Variovorax paradoxus B4: one gene and its partners. The main gene of each other region encodes a partner of the protein of the gene in region 2 in a complex. Links are inferred from orthologs where the notes say so. Each region holds a gene or a part of one and is shown on either strand. Other genes may lie near its edges.

Evidence for each region.
Region 1: the proteins of holA (region 2) and dnaN are in contact, whole or in part, in a cryo-EM structure (PDB 8GIZ), measured with the Escherichia coli proteins. The link is inferred for Variovorax paradoxus B4 from one-to-one orthologs.
Region 3: the proteins of holA (region 2) and VAPA_RS13275 are in contact, whole or in part, in a cryo-EM structure (PDB 8GIZ), measured with the Escherichia coli proteins. The link is inferred for Variovorax paradoxus B4 from one-to-one orthologs.

Annotation. Positions count from the first base shown.
Region 1 is NC_022247.1:249-4,532, reverse strand. The notes cover bases 911-3,868. They hold dnaN (DNA polymerase III subunit beta), read right to left. Parts: upstream 2,964-3,868; coding sequence 1,857-2,963; downstream 911-1,856. Other genes in these bases: dnaA (chromosomal replication initiator protein DnaA), read right to left, coding at 3,053-3,868; gyrB (DNA topoisomerase (ATP-hydrolyzing) subunit B), read right to left, coding at 911-1,722. In the rest of the region: more of gyrB, read right to left, coding at 1-910; more of dnaA, read right to left, coding at 3,869-4,284. UniProt on the Escherichia coli protein: Confers DNA tethering and processivity to DNA polymerases and other proteins. Acts as a clamp, forming a ring around DNA (a reaction catalyzed by the clamp-loading complex) which diffuses in an ATP-independent manner freely and bidirectionally along dsDNA.
Region 2 is NC_022247.1:544,292-551,945, reverse strand. Bases 2,884-5,861 are described here. They hold holA (DNA polymerase III subunit delta), read right to left. Parts: upstream 4,928-5,861; coding sequence 3,839-4,927; downstream 2,884-3,838. Other genes in these bases: leuS (leucine--tRNA ligase), read right to left, coding at 5,494-5,861; VAPA_RS02505 (LPS-assembly lipoprotein LptE), read right to left, coding at 4,957-5,478; VAPA_RS02515 (glutamate-5-semialdehyde dehydrogenase), read right to left, coding at 2,884-3,704. In the rest of the region: VAPA_RS02525 (potassium transporter Kup), read right to left, coding at 1-800; gshA (glutamate--cysteine ligase), read right to left, coding at 975-2,288; more of VAPA_RS02515, read right to left, coding at 2,409-2,883; more of leuS, read right to left, coding at 5,862-7,654. UniProt on the Escherichia coli protein: Part of the beta sliding clamp loading complex, which hydrolyzes ATP to load the beta clamp onto primed DNA to form the DNA replication pre-initiation complex.
Region 3 is NC_022247.1:2,864,084-2,868,408, reverse strand. The notes cover bases 911-3,909. They hold VAPA_RS13275 (hypothetical protein), read right to left. Parts: upstream 2,922-3,909; coding sequence 1,899-2,921; downstream 911-1,898. Other genes in these bases: mltG (endolytic transglycosylase MltG), read right to left, coding at 3,574-3,909; tmk (dTMP kinase), read right to left, coding at 2,918-3,577; VAPA_RS13280 (PilZ domain-containing protein), read right to left, coding at 1,522-1,902; VAPA_RS13285 (TatD family hydrolase), read right to left, coding at 911-1,401. Also shown: VAPA_RS13290 (ankyrin repeat domain-containing protein), read right to left, coding at 1-595; more of VAPA_RS13285, read right to left, coding at 592-910; more of mltG, read right to left, coding at 3,910-4,325. UniProt on the Escherichia coli protein: Part of the beta sliding clamp loading complex, which hydrolyzes ATP to load the beta clamp onto primed DNA to form the DNA replication pre-initiation complex.

The DNA.
Region 1 (4,284 bases), 550 kb from region 2 along the record:
GCGGATGTGGGCGCCGTCGACGTCGGCGTCGGTCATGATGATGATGCGGTGGTAGCGCAGCTTGGCGACGTTGAAGTCGTCCGCCCCGCCGCCCGCGCTGGTGGCGCCGGCGCGGCCGATGCCGGTGCCCAGAGCGGTGATCATCGTGAGAATTTCGTTGCTGGTGAGCAGCTTCTCGTAGCGCGCCTTTTCCACGTTCAGGATCTTGCCGCGCAGCGGCAGGATGGCCTGGAACTTCCGGTCGCGGCCCTGCTTGGCGGAGCCGCCGGCGGAGTCGCCCTCCACCAGGTAGACCTCGCACAGCGCCGGATCTTTTTCCTGGCAGTCGGCCAGCTTGCCGGGCAGGCCCATGCCGTCGAGCACGCCCTTGCGGCGCGTCATTTCGCGGGCCTTGCGCGCGGCTTCGCGGGCGCGTGCGGCCTCGACGATCTTGCCGCAGATGATCTTGGCGTCGTTCGGGCGTTCCTGCAGGTAGTCGGTGAGCAGCTTGCCGACGATGTCTTCCACCGGCGCGCGCACTTCGCTGGACACCAGCTTGTCCTTGGTCTGGCTCGAGAACTTGGGCTCGGGCACCTTCACGCTCAGCACGCAGCACAGGCCTTCGCGCATGTCGTCGCCGGTGACTTCGACCTTGGCTTTCTTGGCGAACTCGTTCTCTTCGATGTACTTGTTGATGACGCGGGTCATCGCGGCGCGCAGGCCCGTGAGGTGGGTGCCGCCGTCACGCTGGGGAATGTTGTTGGTGAAACAGAGGACTTGCTCGTTGTAGCCGCTGTTCCATTGCATGGCGACTTCGACGCCGATGTGCGTGCCCGGGATACCGCCGTAGGTGTCGGCCGGGCGCTCGCCTTCGGCGTAGAACGAGTTCGGGTGCAGGACGGTCTTGCCCTTGTTGATGAACTCCACGAAGCCGCGCACGCCGCCGGCGCCGGAGAAGTCGTCTTCCTTGCCGGTGCGCTCGTCCTTCAGGCGGATGCGCACGCCGTTGTTCAGGAAGCTCAGTTCGCGCAGACGCTTGCTGAGGATCTCGTAGTGGAAGTCCGAGTTCTCCTTGAAGATCTGGGTGTCGGGCAGAAAGTGCACCTCGGTGCCGCGCTTGTCGGTGTCGCCGATGATCTTCATGGGCGACACCTCGAAGCCGTTCACGGTTTCGAGCAGGCGGTTCTGCACGAAGCCGCGGCTGAACTCGAGTTCGTGGATCTTGCCTTCGCGGCGCACCACAAGGCGCAGCATCACGCTCAGCGCGTTCACGCAGCTCACGCCCACGCCGTGCAGGCCGCCCGAGACCTTGTAGCTGTTCTGGTTGAACTTGCCGCCTGCGTGCAGCTCGGTGAGCGCAATTTCGGCTGCCGAACGCTTGGGCTCGTGCTTGTCGTCCATCTTCACGCCGGTCGGGATGCCGCGGCCGTTGTCGGTGACGGAAATCGAGTTGTCGGTGTGGATGGTGACGACGATGTCGTCGCAGTGGCCGGCCAGCGCTTCGTCGATGGAGTTGTCGACCACCTCGAACACCAGATGGTGCAGGCCCGTGCCGTCGGAGGTGTCGCCGATGTACATGCCGGGGCGCTTGCGCACCGCCTCGAGCCCTTCGAGGATCGTGATCGAGCCTTCGCCGTAGCTGGTGTCGGCGGGCGTGATCTCGATCGGCACCGCACTCTCGATCTCGGGCGTGTAGACCGGCTCGGTGTGGGGTACTTCGGGCTTGCTTTCTTCTGCACTCATTCGGATATTCCTCTATCTCTCACGGCATTCACGGGATTTCTCGGGCTCTGGGAGCCTGTTTTTCCTGCCTCTTGAAAGCGCAAACCCGCGGAGGACCGCGGGCTGTCTGCGCAAGGCGCTGTGTTTTCTGTCTTCTAGATTCGCATCGGCATCACGACATATTTGAAGGATGCGTTCTCGGGGATGGTCAGCAACGCCGAGCTGTTGGAGTCGGCCAGGTCCAGCTTGACCATGTCCTGGTCCATGTTCGACAGCGCGTCGATCAGGTAGGTGACGTTGAAGCCGATCTCGATGGCGTCGCCGCCGTAGTCGATGTCGAGTTCGTCTTGCGCCTCTTCCTGTTCGGCGTTGTTCGATGCGATGCGCAGCGTGCCGGGCTCGATGTTCAGGCGCACGCCCTTGAACTTCTCGCTGGTCAGGATGGCGGTGCGCTGCAGGCTGGCCAGCAGCGGCGCGCGGCCCAGCGTGACGCTGTTCTTGTGGTTCTTGGGAATCACGCGGTTGTAGTCGGGGAACTTGCCCTCGACCAGCTTGGTGACGAACTCCATGCCGCCGAAGCTGAACTTGGCCTGGTTGTTCGCAAACTGCATCTCGATGGCGCCTTCGGCGTCCGACAGCAGGCGCTGCATCTCGAGCACGGTCTTGCGCGGAAGAATGACTTCCTGGCGCGGCACTTCGACGTCGAGCGTGGCCGACGAGAACGCCAGGCGGTGGCCGTCGGTGGCCACCAGGCTCAGCTGCTTGCCTTCGGCCACGAACAGGATGCCGTTCAGGTAGTAGCGGATGTCGTGCACGGCCATGGCGAACGAAACCTGCGAGAGCAGGTCCTTCAGCGTCTTTTGCGGCACGCTGAACACGGGGCCGAAGTTGGCGGCTTCCTGCACCAGCGGAAAGTCCTCGGCCGGCAGCGACTGCAGCGTGAAGCGGCTCTTGCCGCCCTTGAGCACCAGCTTGCTGGCGCTCGATTCGAGGCTCACGGTCTGGTCGGCCGGCATGGTGCGCAGGATGTCGATCAGCTTGCGCGCGCCGATGGTGGTGGTGAAGTTGCCCTCATCGCCGCCGAGCTCGGCCGTGGTGCGGATCTGGATCTCGAGGTCGCTGGTGGTCAGCTGCAGCTGGCCGCCGGTCTTGCGGATCAGCACGTTGGCCAGGATCGGCAGCGTATGGCGCCGTTCCACGATGCCTGCCACCGATTGCAGCGCGGCGAGGACCTTGTCTTGGGTAGCCTTCAAAACGATCATGTCTTCTTCCTCTTCTCTTATCTCTTTGAATCCGCCAGTGAGACGCCATTCTCCGCTGTTGCGAGGGGCATTCCTGATGACATCCGGGATCAGCCCTTGAGCGTCTGCTCGAGGACGTGCAGCTGCTGGTTGAGTTCGGTGAGCTGCTGGCGCTCGCCCGAGATCTTGCGCACCGCGTGGAGCACGGTGGTGTGGTCGCGCCCGCCGAACAGCTCGCCGATTTCCGGCAGGCTTTTCTGCGTGAGCTCCTTGGCCAGGTACATCGCGATCTGCCGCGGCCGCGCAATGCTGGCCGGGCGTTTCTTGCTGTACATGTCGGCGACCTTGATCTTGTAGTAGTCGGCCACCGTCTTCTGGATATTTTCGACCGAGATCTGCCGATTCTGGATCGACAGCAGGTCGCGCAGCGCCTCGCGCGCCAGGGCGATGGAGATTTCCTTCTGGTTGAAGCGCGAGTAGGCCAGGATCTTGCGCAGCGCCCCTTCGAGCTCGCGCACGTTGGAGCGCACGTTCTTGGCGACGAAGAAGGCCACTTCCTCGGGCATCTCGGCCGATTCGGCGCGCGCCTTGTTGATCAGGATGGCCACGCGCATCTCGAGCTCGGGCGGCTCGATGGCCACCGTCAGGCCCGAATCGAAGCGCGACACCAGGCGCTCGTGGATGTCCGCCAGGCCCTTCGGATAAGTGTCGCTGGTCATCACGATGTGCGACTTCTTGGCCAGCAGGGCCTCGAACGCATTGAAGAATTCTTCCTGCGTGCGGTCCTTGTTGGCGAAGAACTGCACATCGTCGATCAAGAGCAGATCGAGCGAGTGGTAGCGCTCCTTGAACTCATCGAAAGTCTTGCGCTGATAGGCCTTGACCACATCCGAGACGAACTGCTCGGCGTGGATGTAGAGAACTTTGGAATCCGGACGGTCGGCCAAGAGCCGGTTGCCCACCGCGTGCATCAGGTGGGTCTTGCCCAGGCCGACGCCGCCGTAGATGAACAGCGGGTTGTACAGGTGGCCCGGCATGCCGGCCACGTGCATGGCGGCGGCGCGCGCCATGCGGTTGGCCGTGCCCTCCACCAGGGTGTCGAAAGTGAGGCCAGAATTCAGCCGGTTCTTGAAGCCGGCGTTGGCGGACTCCTCGCCCGGACCGGCCACGTCCCGCGGCACGTCGGTTTCGGCCAGCACGGCAACAGGGGTAGAGCGCACGGGTGCTTCTCGCGGAGCAAGTGCTAACTCAACAGCAACCGGCTGGCCGTACATCTTCTCGGCCATGGCGGCAATCTTGCCGGCGTACTGGGCCCGGATCCAGTCGAGCTTGAAGCGGTTGG
Region 2 (7,654 bases):
AGCAGCGCGCCCTGGCCGAAGTAGTTGAGCGTGAGCGCCGGCATGACGACCGTGAACCAGGCCACGCGGATCGGCCGCTTGCCGAAGTGGCCGAGGTCGGCGTACAGCGCCTCGGCGCCCGTCACGCACAGCACCGTGGCGCCCAGCAGAATGAAGCTGGTGCCCGGGTTGTTCCATATGAACTTCAGCGCGAACCAGGGGTTCAGCGCCTTGAGGATTTCGGGGTGGTGAACGATCTGCGACACGCCGAGCACCGCAATGGCGATGAACCATGTCAGCGTGATCGGCCCGAAGAACTTGCCGATGCCGGCCGTGCCGCGTTTTTGCACCACGAAGAGGCCGAACAGCACCACCAGCGTGACCGGCAGCACATAGTGCTTGAAGTGGGGCGACACCACTTCGAGGCCTTCGACCGCGGAAAGCACCGAGATGGCCGGCGTGATGACGCCGTCGCCATAGAAGAGCGAAGTGCCGAAGATGCCCACCAGCAGCAGCACATGGCGCAGCCTGGGCTTGTCGGCCACGGCCTGCGAGGCCAGCGCCAGCATGGCGACCAGGCCCCCCTCGCCTTCGTTGTCGGCCCGCAGCACCAGCACCACGTACTTGATCGACACGATGACGGTGAGCGTCCAGAAGAACATCGAAAGGATGCCGTAGACGTTTTCGACAGTGAACGGCACATGGCCGTGGCCGAACACTTCCTTGACTGCATACAGCACGCTGGTGCCGATGTCGCCATAGACGACACCGATGGTGCCGATGATCAAGGCGGCGGCGGAAGAGGATTTGGGAGGTGACACGAAGTCGATGGGAAAAAGGGAGGCTGCCAGCGCGTAACCAGACGTCACGCGCACCGGGATGCCGCCGCGGTGGAATTTCCAGCCGCCGCGCGCACCCCTCCGCCCTTTTGTTTCCTTTGCTGTGGGGCCGCTATTTTGCCGCCGGCCGACGCCTTCGCAAGCCGCCCCGGAAAATCATTCGTAGATTTCGGCGTCCGGATCGGTGGCTTCCAGCTCGTAGCTCGCAGCCACCATGGCCAGGCGGCCCACCACGCCATACATGTAGAAGCGGTTCGGGGCACTCGCGCCGGGCTTGGCGCCTGGCTGCGGCAAGTGCGCGCTTTCGGAGAAAGCCAGCGGCACGAAGCTCGCGCCCGGAAGCTTGAGGTTCTCGTCGGGGGCGCGCTCGGCATGCACGCGGTAGAAGCCGCCCACCACGTAGCGGTCCATCATGTAGACCACCGGCTCGGCCACGCCGTTGTGCACGCGCTCGTTGGTCAGCACGCCTTCCTGCACGATCACCTCGCGGGGCTCGCGCAGTTCCCTGGCGGCCGCGGCCGCCTTGCTGCCCGCGGAGGCGCCGCGCGACTTGCCGACAAGGCCCTCGACTTCCTTTGCATCGCGCACGGTGATGACGCCCGGGCCATCCCCGCCGACATGGCCCTTGACGACGACGAAGGGCTTCTCGTTGATGCCGTATTCCTTGTACTTGCGGCGCACCTTGGTCAGCACCGCTTCCACGTGGCTGGTCAGCACGTCGATGCCGCGGCCTTCGGCAAAATCGACGCCGTCGGCGCGCGCATAGATCGGGTTGATGAGCCAGGGATCGATGCCAAGCAGCTTGCCGAAGCGCTTGGACAGCTCTTCGTAGCTGTGCAGGTGATTGCTCTTGCGCCGCACCGACCAGCCCGCGTGCAGCGGCGGCAGCAGGTACTGCTCGTGCAGGTCTTCCAGGATGCCCGGGGTGCCGGCCGCCAACTCGTTGTTGAGCAGGATGGTGCAGGGGTCGAAATTCTTGAGCCCGAGGCGGCGCTTGCTGCGCACCACGGGCTCCAGGCACACGGTTTCACCGTTGGGCAGCTCGATCTTCTTGGGCGACTTGATGGCCGGATCGATCGAACCCACGCGCACGTTGAGTCCCGCCATGTGGAAGATCCGCACCAGCTGGGCGACGTTGGCGAGGTAGAAGGTGTTCTTCGAGTGGTTCTCGGGAATGACCAGCAGGTTGCGCGCTTCCGGGCAGATCTTCTCGATGGCGGCCTGCGCGGCCTGCACCGCCAGCGGCAGCATCTCCTTGGTGAGATTGTTCCAGCCGCCGGGGAAGAGATTGGTGTCGACCGGCGCCAGCTTGAAGCCCGCGTTGCGGATGTCGACCGCGCTGTAGAACGGCGGCGTGTGCTCCATCCATTCGAGCCGGAACCAGCGCTCGATGGCGGGCGTCGAGTCGAGTACCCGCTGCTCCAGTTCGTTGATCGGGCCGGTCAGGGCGGTGACGAGATGCGGAACCATGCGGCGGCCTTATTGGATTTGTACTTGAAGGTAGAGCGGAATTGTAGGATTTGGGGGTGGCCGCCCCAATGACAAGACTACGTAGAGCGGACTTGGTTCAGTCCGCCCGCCTCCGGCGCATCAGCTGCGGACTTCGCCCTGCCCGAGCACCACGTACTTGAGCGAGGTCAGCCCCTCGATGCCGACCGGCCCGCGCGCATGGAATTTGTCGGTGCTGATGCCGATCTCCGCTCCCAGGCCAAACTCGAAACCATCCGCGAAGCGTGTGCTCGCATTGACCATGACGCTGGCCGAATCGACCTCGCGCAGGAAACGCTGCGCATGCACATGGTCGCGCGTGACGATGGCGTCGGTGTGGTGGCTCGAGTAGCGGTTGATGTGCGCAATGGCCTCGTCGACCCCTGCGACCACCTTGATGCTGATCACGGCGGCAAGGTATTCCTCGGACCAGTCGGCCTCGACCGCATCGACGACTCTTGCGCCCGAGCCAGCCAATGCATCGTCGGCGCGCAGAATGCGGGCCGCCACCGGGTCGCAGCGCATTTCGACGCCCTTGGCCGCGAAGATGGCGGCGATCCGGGGCAGGAAATCCTCCGCCACCGCGGCCGACACCAGAAGGCCTTCGGCCGCGTTGCAGGGGCTGTATTTCTGGGTCTTGGCGTTGTCGACGATGCGCAGCGCCATCTCGAACTCGGCCGTATCGTCCACGTAGACGTGGCAGTTGCCGTCGAGGTGCTTGATGACCGGCACCTTGGCATCGCGGCTGATGCGCTCGATCAGGCCCTTGCCGCCGCGCGGGATGATCACGTCCACGAACTCGGGCATGGCGATCAGCTGGCCCACGGCTTCGCGGTCGGTGGTCTGCACCAGCTGCACCGCCTCGACCGGCAGGCCGGCCTCGGCCAGCGCCCCGGACACCAGCAGCGCCAGCGCCTTGTTCGACTCGATGGCTTCGGAGCCGCCGCGCAGGATGGCGGCGTTGCCGCTCTTGATGGCCAGGCTCGCGGCCTCGATGGTCACGTTGGGGCGGCTCTCGTAGATCATGCCGAAGACGCCGATCGGCACGCGCATCTGGCCCACGCGGATGCCGCTGGGCTGCTGCTTCATGCCGATGATTTCGCCGATCACATCGGCCATGCCGGCGAGTTGCTCGCAACCCAGCGCCACGGTCTCGATGACCTTGGGCGTGAGCTTGAGGCGGTCGACCATCGGCGCCGAAAGCCCGGCGGCCGTGGCGCGCGCCAAGTCCTTCTCGTTGGCCTCGGCCAAGGCGGGGCCGGCTTCGCGCAGGCGCTTGGCCAGGGCCTTCAATGCTCTGTTTTTGGTAGCTGCATCCGCACGGGCCATGAGGAATGCGGCGGTTTTTGCCTGCAGGCCGAGGGTCTGCATGTGCTCGCTGACGTTGAACGCGTTCATCGCTGCATTTTCCTGCATTTGGATCAACCCCAGGCTTCGCGCACTTGCCGTGTTGTCCCCTCTCCCTCCGGGAGAGGGCCAGGGTGAGGGCCGGGGCACTCGCAAACGCGCGATGCGATGAGGGCCGCCGGCCCTCACCCCAACCCTCTCCCGGAGGGAGAGGGAGCAAGAGCAGCGCTGCTGCAGGCGCGGCACAGCATCAGCGCCAGGCGCTGCAGGGCCTGCCAGCCGCTGGCGGGCCAGTCGGGCTGCTTCAGCCCCTTGCAGATGCCATCCACCACATGGGCCGCGCGCAGCAGCCGGGCCAGCATGCGGTCGTCGAGCCGGGGCAGCACGCGCTCGAAGGCGCGCTCGCGCGGGCCCCAGATGCGGTTCTCGCGCAGGGCCATGGGCAGCGGCCGGCCCGCGGCCATGGCGTCCTTCACGCGCTTGAGCGCGCGGATGTCCTCGGCGATCGTGTAGTGCACCAGCACCTCGGCCTCGCCTTCGGCCTGCAGGCCGTCGAGCATGCGCGCCACGCGCTGCGGGTTGCCGGCCAGCACGGCCTCGGAGAGCTTGAACACGTCGTAGCGCGCCACGTTGTTGACCGCGCCTTCGACCTGCTCCCAGCTCAGCTCGCCCGCCGGATGCAGCAGGGCGAGCTTCTGGATTTCCTGGTGCGCGGCGAGCAGGTTGCCCTCGACGCGGTCGGCAAAGAACTGCAGCGTGCGCTGGCCTTCGTCGCCGGGCATCACGCGCTGGCCCTGCAGGCCCAGGCGCTGCGCGATCCACTGCGGCAGCGCGGCGCGTTCGATCGGATCGACCTGCAGGCTCACGCCGTTGTTCTCGAGCGCCGAGAACCAGGCGCCGGTGCGCGTGGCCTTGTCGAGCCGCGGCAGCATCACCAGCGTGAGCGTGCTGTCGTTGTCCCGCGCGGCCTCGGCCAGCTGCTGCAGCGCCGTGCTGCCGTCCTTGCCGGGCTTGCCCGAGGGAATGCGGATCTCGACGATCTGCTTGTCGGCGAACAGCGAGAGCGAGCCGCCCGCCGCAAGCACCGCGCTCCAGTCGAAGTGCGCGCCGGCCACGGTGTACGAGCTGCGCTCCGTATAGCCCGCCACGCGTGCCGCGGTGCGGATGGCGTCCGCCGCCTCCTGCGCGAGCAGCGGCTCGTCGCCGTGGATCGTGTAGAGGGACTTCAGCCCCTTCTGCAGATGGGAGCCCAGTTGGGCGCTGGCAAGTTGCATGGAATGTGCGGCAGGCGCGCTCGTGCCGCCTAGAGTTCCTTGACGGCCGCGAGGCGGCGCATCAGCTGCTGTGCAATGTCGGCCTGCATGTCCCGGTACAGCAGTTCGGCCTCGCCTTCCTTGGCGAGCGCGTTGGTCTCGTTGAAGCTCAGGTCGCGCGTCTGCGACACCTCGGTGGGCGCCAGCAGCATCTTGCCGCCCGGCGTGCGCAGGCTGAAGCGAACGCGCAATTGCAGTTGCAGCTCCCGCAGCAGGCCCGCCGAATTGGTCGAGATCACGATGCGGTCGCGGTTTTCGCCCAGGATCTCGAGGATCGCGTCGGCGCTCTGTGCCTGCTCGGGCGGCACCAGCGTCACGGTGCCGGCGGCACGCATTTCGCGCCGCAGACGGTTGATCAGCTCCGAATTGCCCGACACCGACAGCGTCTTGAACGCAAACACCGGCGCCTTGCGCAGTTCGAACCCGCAGCCGGCCAGCCCCAGGCTGGCGCCCGCCGCGGCAAGACCCAGAAGAAAGCCGCGGCGCGGCAGCGAGGCGTTGCGATTGTTCATGCTTCTATCGTTCGTTCAAATGACCACGTTGACCAGCCGGCCGGGAACCACGATGACGCGCTTGGCCGGCGCGCCTTCGGCGAACTTGGCGAAGTCGTCGCAGGAAAGCGCGAGCGCTTCGATCTCGGCCTTGGAAGCGCCGGCCGGCACGCGCAGCGCGCCGCGCAGCTTGCCGTTGACCTGGAGCATGAGCTCGATCTCGTCCTGCTCCAGCGCGCCCACGTCGACCACGGGCCAGGGCGCGTCGAGCAGGTCGCCCAGTTCCTTGTCGTAGCCGAGCTGCTGCCAGAGCTGGTGCGCGATGTGCGGCGTGGCCGGATACAGGCAGCGCAGCAGGATGCCGAAGCCTTCGCGCAGCGCGGCCGTATCGCCGGCGCTGCCGTCGGGCTTGAAGCCTTCCAGCGCATTGAGCAGCTTCATCGCGCCCGACACCACCGTGTTGTATTGCATGCGCTGGTAGTCGTAGTCGACCTGGCGCAGCACGGTGTGCACCTCGCGGCGCAATGCCTGCGCGTTCTTGCCGCAGGCCTGGCCGCCGGCCGCCGCGGGCTGCGCGTCGGCCTGCGCCACGCCGAAGTTCCAGACCCGGCGCAGGAACCGGTAGCTGCCTTCGACGGCTGCGTCGTTCCACTCGAGCGTGGCTTCGGGCGGTGCGGTGAACATGGTGTACAGGCGCGCGGTGTCGGCGCCGTACTTCTCGATCAGGTCCTGCGGGTCGACGCCGTTGCGCTCGCTCTTGCCCATCTTGCCGACGCCGCCGTATTCGACCTTGGTGCCGTCCGCGGTGGTGCCGCCGACGATGCGGCCCTGCGCGTCGAGCGTGGGCGTGACCTCCAGCGGCGGGTGGTAGTTCTTGCCGCCCCTCTCGTCACGGTGGTAGTAGATGTGGTTGAGCACCATGCCCTGCGTGAGCAGCTTGCTGAAGGGCTCGTCGACCTTCACCAGGCCCAGGTCGCGCATCACCTTGGTCCAGAAGCGCGCGTACAGCAGGTGAAGAATCGCATGCTCGATGCCGCCGATGTACTGGTCCATCGGCATCCAGTAGTCGGCGCCCTCGGCGACCATGGCCTGGTCGTTCTTCGGGTCGCAGTAGCGCATGAAGTACCACGAGCTGTCGACGAAGGTGTCCATGGTGTCGGTCTCGCGCCGCGCGGGCTTGCCACAGACGGGACACACCACGCCGGCGTGGAAGCCTTCGTGCTTGGCGAGCGGGTTGCCCGAGCCGTCGGGTACGCAGTCGGTCGGCAGCACCACGGGCAGGTCCTTCTCGGGGACCGGCACCGCACCGTGCTCGTCGCAATGGATGATGGGGATCGGCGTGCCCCAGTAGCGCTGGCGGCTCACGCCCCAGTCGCGCAGGCGCCAGGTGGTCTGCATCTCGCCCAGGCCCTTCTGGCCGAGCGCATGCGCCACGGCGGCCACCGCCTCCTTGTAGGTCATGCCGCTGAAGTTGTCGGAGTTGATGGTCACGCCGCGCTGCTTGTCGGCGTACCAGTCCTGCCACCTGTGATAGTCGAAGTGCGGCTCGTCGTCGACCAGCACCACCTGGATGATCTCGATGCCGTACTTGTTGGCAAAGGCGAAGTCGCGCTCGTCGTGCGCGGGCACGCCCATCACGGCGCCGTCGCCATAGTTGATGAGCACGTAGTTGCCCACCCACACCGGCACCTGCTCGTCGGTGATCGGATGCTTGACGGTCAGGCCCGTGGGCACGCCCTTCTTCTCCTGCGTGGCGAGTTCGGCCTCGGTGGTGCCGCCGGCCTTGCACTCCTCGATGAAGGCCGCGACCTTCGGATTGAGCGTGGCGGCGTGCGCGGCCAGCGGATGCTCGGGCGCCACGGCGCAGAAGGTCACGCCCATGATGGTGTCGGCGCGCGTGGTGAACACGTACATGCGCCCGTCCTGGATCAGCTTGCCGCTCGCGTCCTGGATGTCGTGCGTGAAGGCGAAGCGCACGCCCTCGCTCTTGCCGATCCAGTTCTCCTGCATCAGCTTGACGCGCTCGGGCCAGCCCGGCAGCTTGTGCTGGGTGTGCTCGAGCAGTTCTTCGGCGTAGTCGCTGATCTTCAGGTAGTAGCCCGGGATCTCGCGGCGCTCGACCGTGGCGCCGGTGCGCCAGCCCTTGCCGTCGATCACCTGCTCGTTGGCCAGCACGGTCTGGTCGACCGGGTCCCAG
Region 3 (4,325 bases), 2.3 Mb from region 2 along the record:
GGTTCGCCTTGTTCGCAAAGTCGACGGCCGTCATGCCGAGCTGGTTCTTCATCGCCGTGTCCGCGCCTTCGGCCAGCAAAAGCTTCACGGCCTCGGTCGAGCCGTACATCGCGGCCATCATGAGCGGCGTGGTGCCGTTGGGCGATTGCGCGTCGATGAAGGCGTAGTTGTCGAGCAGCACTTTCATGATGCTCAGCTGGCCGCTGCTGGCGGCGTAATGCAGCGGCGTCCAGCCGGTCTTGTTGACGGCGGCGTCGCGCTTGAGCAGCTGGGCGACCAGCTCCTGCTGACCCTTGATGGCGGCCAGCATCAGCGGGGTTTCGTCCTTGGCGTTGGCCAGGTCGACATCGGTCTGCGGCGATTCGAGCAGCACCTGCGCGACCTTGGGCGATGGTTCGCGCAGGGCGATGATCAAGCCGGTCTGGCCGTGCTCATCGCGCGTGTTGGGGTCGAAACCGCGGTTCAGCAGGGTGCGCACGCCGCTGGCGTTGTCTCCGCGCACGGCCCGGAAGAAGTCTTCGAACGAGCCCGCGTGTGCGGTAAAAGTTGTTGCTACGACAGCTAGATACAAGAACTTCTTGATGTATTTTCTCATGTTGCTTTGACTCCCTTGAACAGCGTTTCGAAGTTGTTGCTCGTGGCCTCGGCCACGGCTTCGATCGGCAGCTTGCGCAGTTCGGCGATCTGCTTCGCCACAAAAGGTACGTAAGACGGGTTGTTGGTCTTGCCGCGGTACGGCACCGGTGCCAGATAGGGGCTGTCGGTTTCGATCAGCATGCGGTCGAGCGGCACGAAGGCCGCCACGTCGCGCAGGTCCTGCGCCTTCTTGAAGGTCAGGATGCCGGAAAAGGAAATGTAGAAACCCAGGTCGAGCGCCGCGCGGGCCACTTCGGCGGTTTCGGTGAAGCAATGGAACACGCCGCCCGCGGCATTGCCGGCGCCGTCTTCGTCCTCCTCCTTGAGGATGGCCAGCGTGTCGGCCGAGGCTTCGCGCGTGTGGATGATCAGCGGCATGCGGGTTTGCTGCGCGGCGCGGATGTGCACGCGGAAGCGGTCGCGCTGCCATTCCATGTCGGCAATGCTGCGCCCGCCCTTTCGCTCTTCCATCTGGTAGTAGTCGAGCCCGGTTTCGCCGATGGCCACCACGCGCGGCAAGGCCGCCCGGCGCACCAGGTCGTCCACCGTGGGCTCGGCGATGTCCTCGTTGTCGGGGTGCACGCCGACGCTGGCCCAGAAGTTGTCGTAGCGCGCGGCCAGCGCCTGCACATCGTCGAACTCCTCGAGCTTGGTGCAGATGCACAAGGCCCGGTCGACCTGCGCCTCGGCCATGGCGGCGCGGATTTGCGGCATCTGGTCCGCGAACTCGGGAAAAGTCAGGTGGCAGTGGGAATCGGTGAACATGGCGCTGATTGTCTGGCTTATGCCAGGGACACCGAGGAACCGGCTTCGCCGGGCCTCTGGTGTCGCCCCCAGTAGGGGGTGGGCGTAGCGACACGAAGTGCGCGCAGCCTGGGGGCGAGCTTAAATAGTTTGGGTCGGACGGTCGGAAGCCATCGAGCCGCCGAGCGCCGCTTCGATGCGGGCCTTGAGCTGGCGCGATTTCTCGTCCGACGGAAAACGGATGCCCACGCCCGGCGCCCGGTTGCCCGCTGCGCGCTGCGGCGTGATCCATGCGACCTTGCCCGCCACCGGGTAGCGCTGCGGGTCTTCGGGGAGCGTCAGCAGCACGTAGACATCGTCGCCCAGGCGGTATTCGCGCGAGGTCGGAATGAAGATGCCGCCTTCGGCAAAGAGCGGAATGTAGGCGGCATAGAGCGCGCCCTTTTCCTTGATGGCGAGCTGGATCACGCTCGGCCGTTGAGGCGCCGGGGCGGCGGGTGCGGGTGCGGCTGGTTGGTTCATGGGCGGCGAGCTGCAGAGTTTAGGGTGGTTCGCGCTTCGCTCACAAGCGCTTCCAGCATGAGGCCCGCATTGAAGGGGTGTTCGGCGGTTCTGGCCGCGTTCGCGAGCGACTTCGACCAGCGCGCGAGCGCCAGGTGCGAAGGCACGGCGGGCGGCAGGTCGGCGGCCTCGAAGAAACGCGGCGCGGCGCCGCTGCCAACGGCCATCAGGTCGTGGCAGAGCTTCTGCAGCGAGCCGATGGCCTGGGACGGCGACTGGTCCGCGAGGGCGGCCACGTCGCCGCGCGAAACGGCCTTGGGCAGCAGCGCCCAGGCCTTGGGCGACTGGCCGGAGCGCGCGAGCCGCAGGGCATCGCTGGGCCGCCCGCCGGCGGCGCGCAGCAATGCGGCGGCATCTGCGGCGGGCACTTCCTGCGCCGCCAGCCAGGCTTCGGCCTCGGCCGTCTCGGGCCATGGCAGCGTGAAACCCAGGCAGCGGCTGCGGATGGTCGGCAGCAATTGCCACGCCGCCTCGCTGGCCAGCACGAAGCGGACGTCGCCAACCGGCTCCTCGAGCGTCTTGAGCAGCGCATTGGCGGTGATGGTGTTCATGCGCTCGGCCGGATACACCAGCACCACCTTGCCGCGGCCGCGGGCACTGGTGCGCTGGGCAAATCCGACCGCATCGCGCATGGCCTCGACGCGGATCTCGCGGCTGGGCTTGCGCTTCTTGTCGTCGATGTCGGCCTGCGCCTTTTCGTCGAGCGGCCAGCCCAGCTCCTGCATGGCGACCTCGGGCATCAGAACGCAAAGGTCGGCGTGGGTCCGCACCTCGATGGCATGGCAGCTCGGGCAATGGCCGCAGGCGGTGCCACCCCCCTCTTCCTTGGGCTGTTCGCACAGCCAGGCCGCGGCAAGCGCGAGCGCGAGTTCGTATTGGCCGAGTCCCGAAGGCCCCTGCAGCAGCCAGGCATGGCCGCGCTGGCGCAGGAGTTCAGCGAGCGGCCGATGCAGCCAGGGCGAAAGCGCCGAAGTGCTCATCGCGCCGCTCCACTTGCGGGTGCCGGCGCACCGCGTGCGACAAGCGCCGTCTCGACCTGTTGCCAGACCTGGTCGCGCGTCTGGCTGGCGTCGATGCGCACGAAACGCGGCGCATCGGCCGCCGCGCGGGCCGCGTAGCCCGCCGCGACGCGCCGGAAGAATTCGACCGGCTGGGACTCGAACTTGTCGGGCAGGCGGGCTCCCGCCAGCCGCTGGGCGGCGATCTCGGGCGCCAGGTCGAACCAGAGCGTGACGTGAGGCTGAAGCAGCCCTGCCGCTCCCCTGCCCCCCTGCACCCATTGCTCCAGCGTCGACAGCACTTGTGTATCGAAGTCGCGGCCCGCGCCCTGGTAGGCAAAGGTGGCGTCGGTGAAGCGGTCGCACAGCACCACGTCGCCGCGTGCCAGTGCCGGCTCGATCACCCGCACCACATGGTCGCGCCGCGCCGCAAACACCAGCAGCGATTCGGTCAGCGGGTCCATCGGCTGTTCGAGAATAAGCCCGCGCAAGATCTCCGCCAGTGGCGTGCCGCCGGGCTCGCGCGTGCGCACGACCGTGCGGCCGCGGGCCTTGAAGAGCGCCTCCATGGCGTCGAGATGGCTCGACTTGCCGGCGCCATCGATGCCCTCGAGCGTCAGAAACAGGCCGTCACTCATTGCGCTACTTTCGGTTTGGGTTCGCCGCCGCCGCGCTGATAGCGGTTGACCGCGCGGTTGTGGTCGTCGAGCGAACTGCTGAACTGGCTGGTGCCGTCGCCGCGCGAAACGAAGTACAGCGACTTGCTTTGCGCCGGCTGCACCGCTGCCAGCAGCGCCGCCTTGCCCGGCATGGCGATGGGCGTGGGCGGCAGGCCGCCGCGCGTGTAGGTGTTCCAGGGCGTGTCGGTCAGCAGGTCTTTCTTGCGCAGGTTGCCATCGAACGCGGTGCCCAGGCCGTAGATCACGGTGGGGTCGGTTTGCAGCGGCATGCCGGCACGCAGCCGGTTGACGAAAACGGCGGCGATCTCGGAGCGGTCCTTGGCTTTTCCTGTCTCCTTTTCGACAATGCTGGCCAGGATCAGCGCCTGATCCGCCGATTGGATCGGCAAATCGGCCGCCCGGGCGGCCCACGCGGCTTCGAGCTTCTTGTCCATGGCCCGCATGGCACGCTGCAGCAGCGCGATGTCGGTCGAGCCCTTCGAATAGGTGTAGGTGTCGGGGAAGAAGCGACCCTCGGGATGCACGCCGGGCCGGCCCAGCCTGGCCATCAGGGCATCGTCGGGCAGACCGACGGTTTCGGGCTTGAGCTGTTCGGCCTTGGCGAGCGCGGCGCGCACCTGGCGGATGTTCCAGCCTTCGACCAGCACCAGGCTGCGGGTGGCCTCCTCGCCGCGCACCAGCACGTTGAGCAGCATCTTGGGCGTGA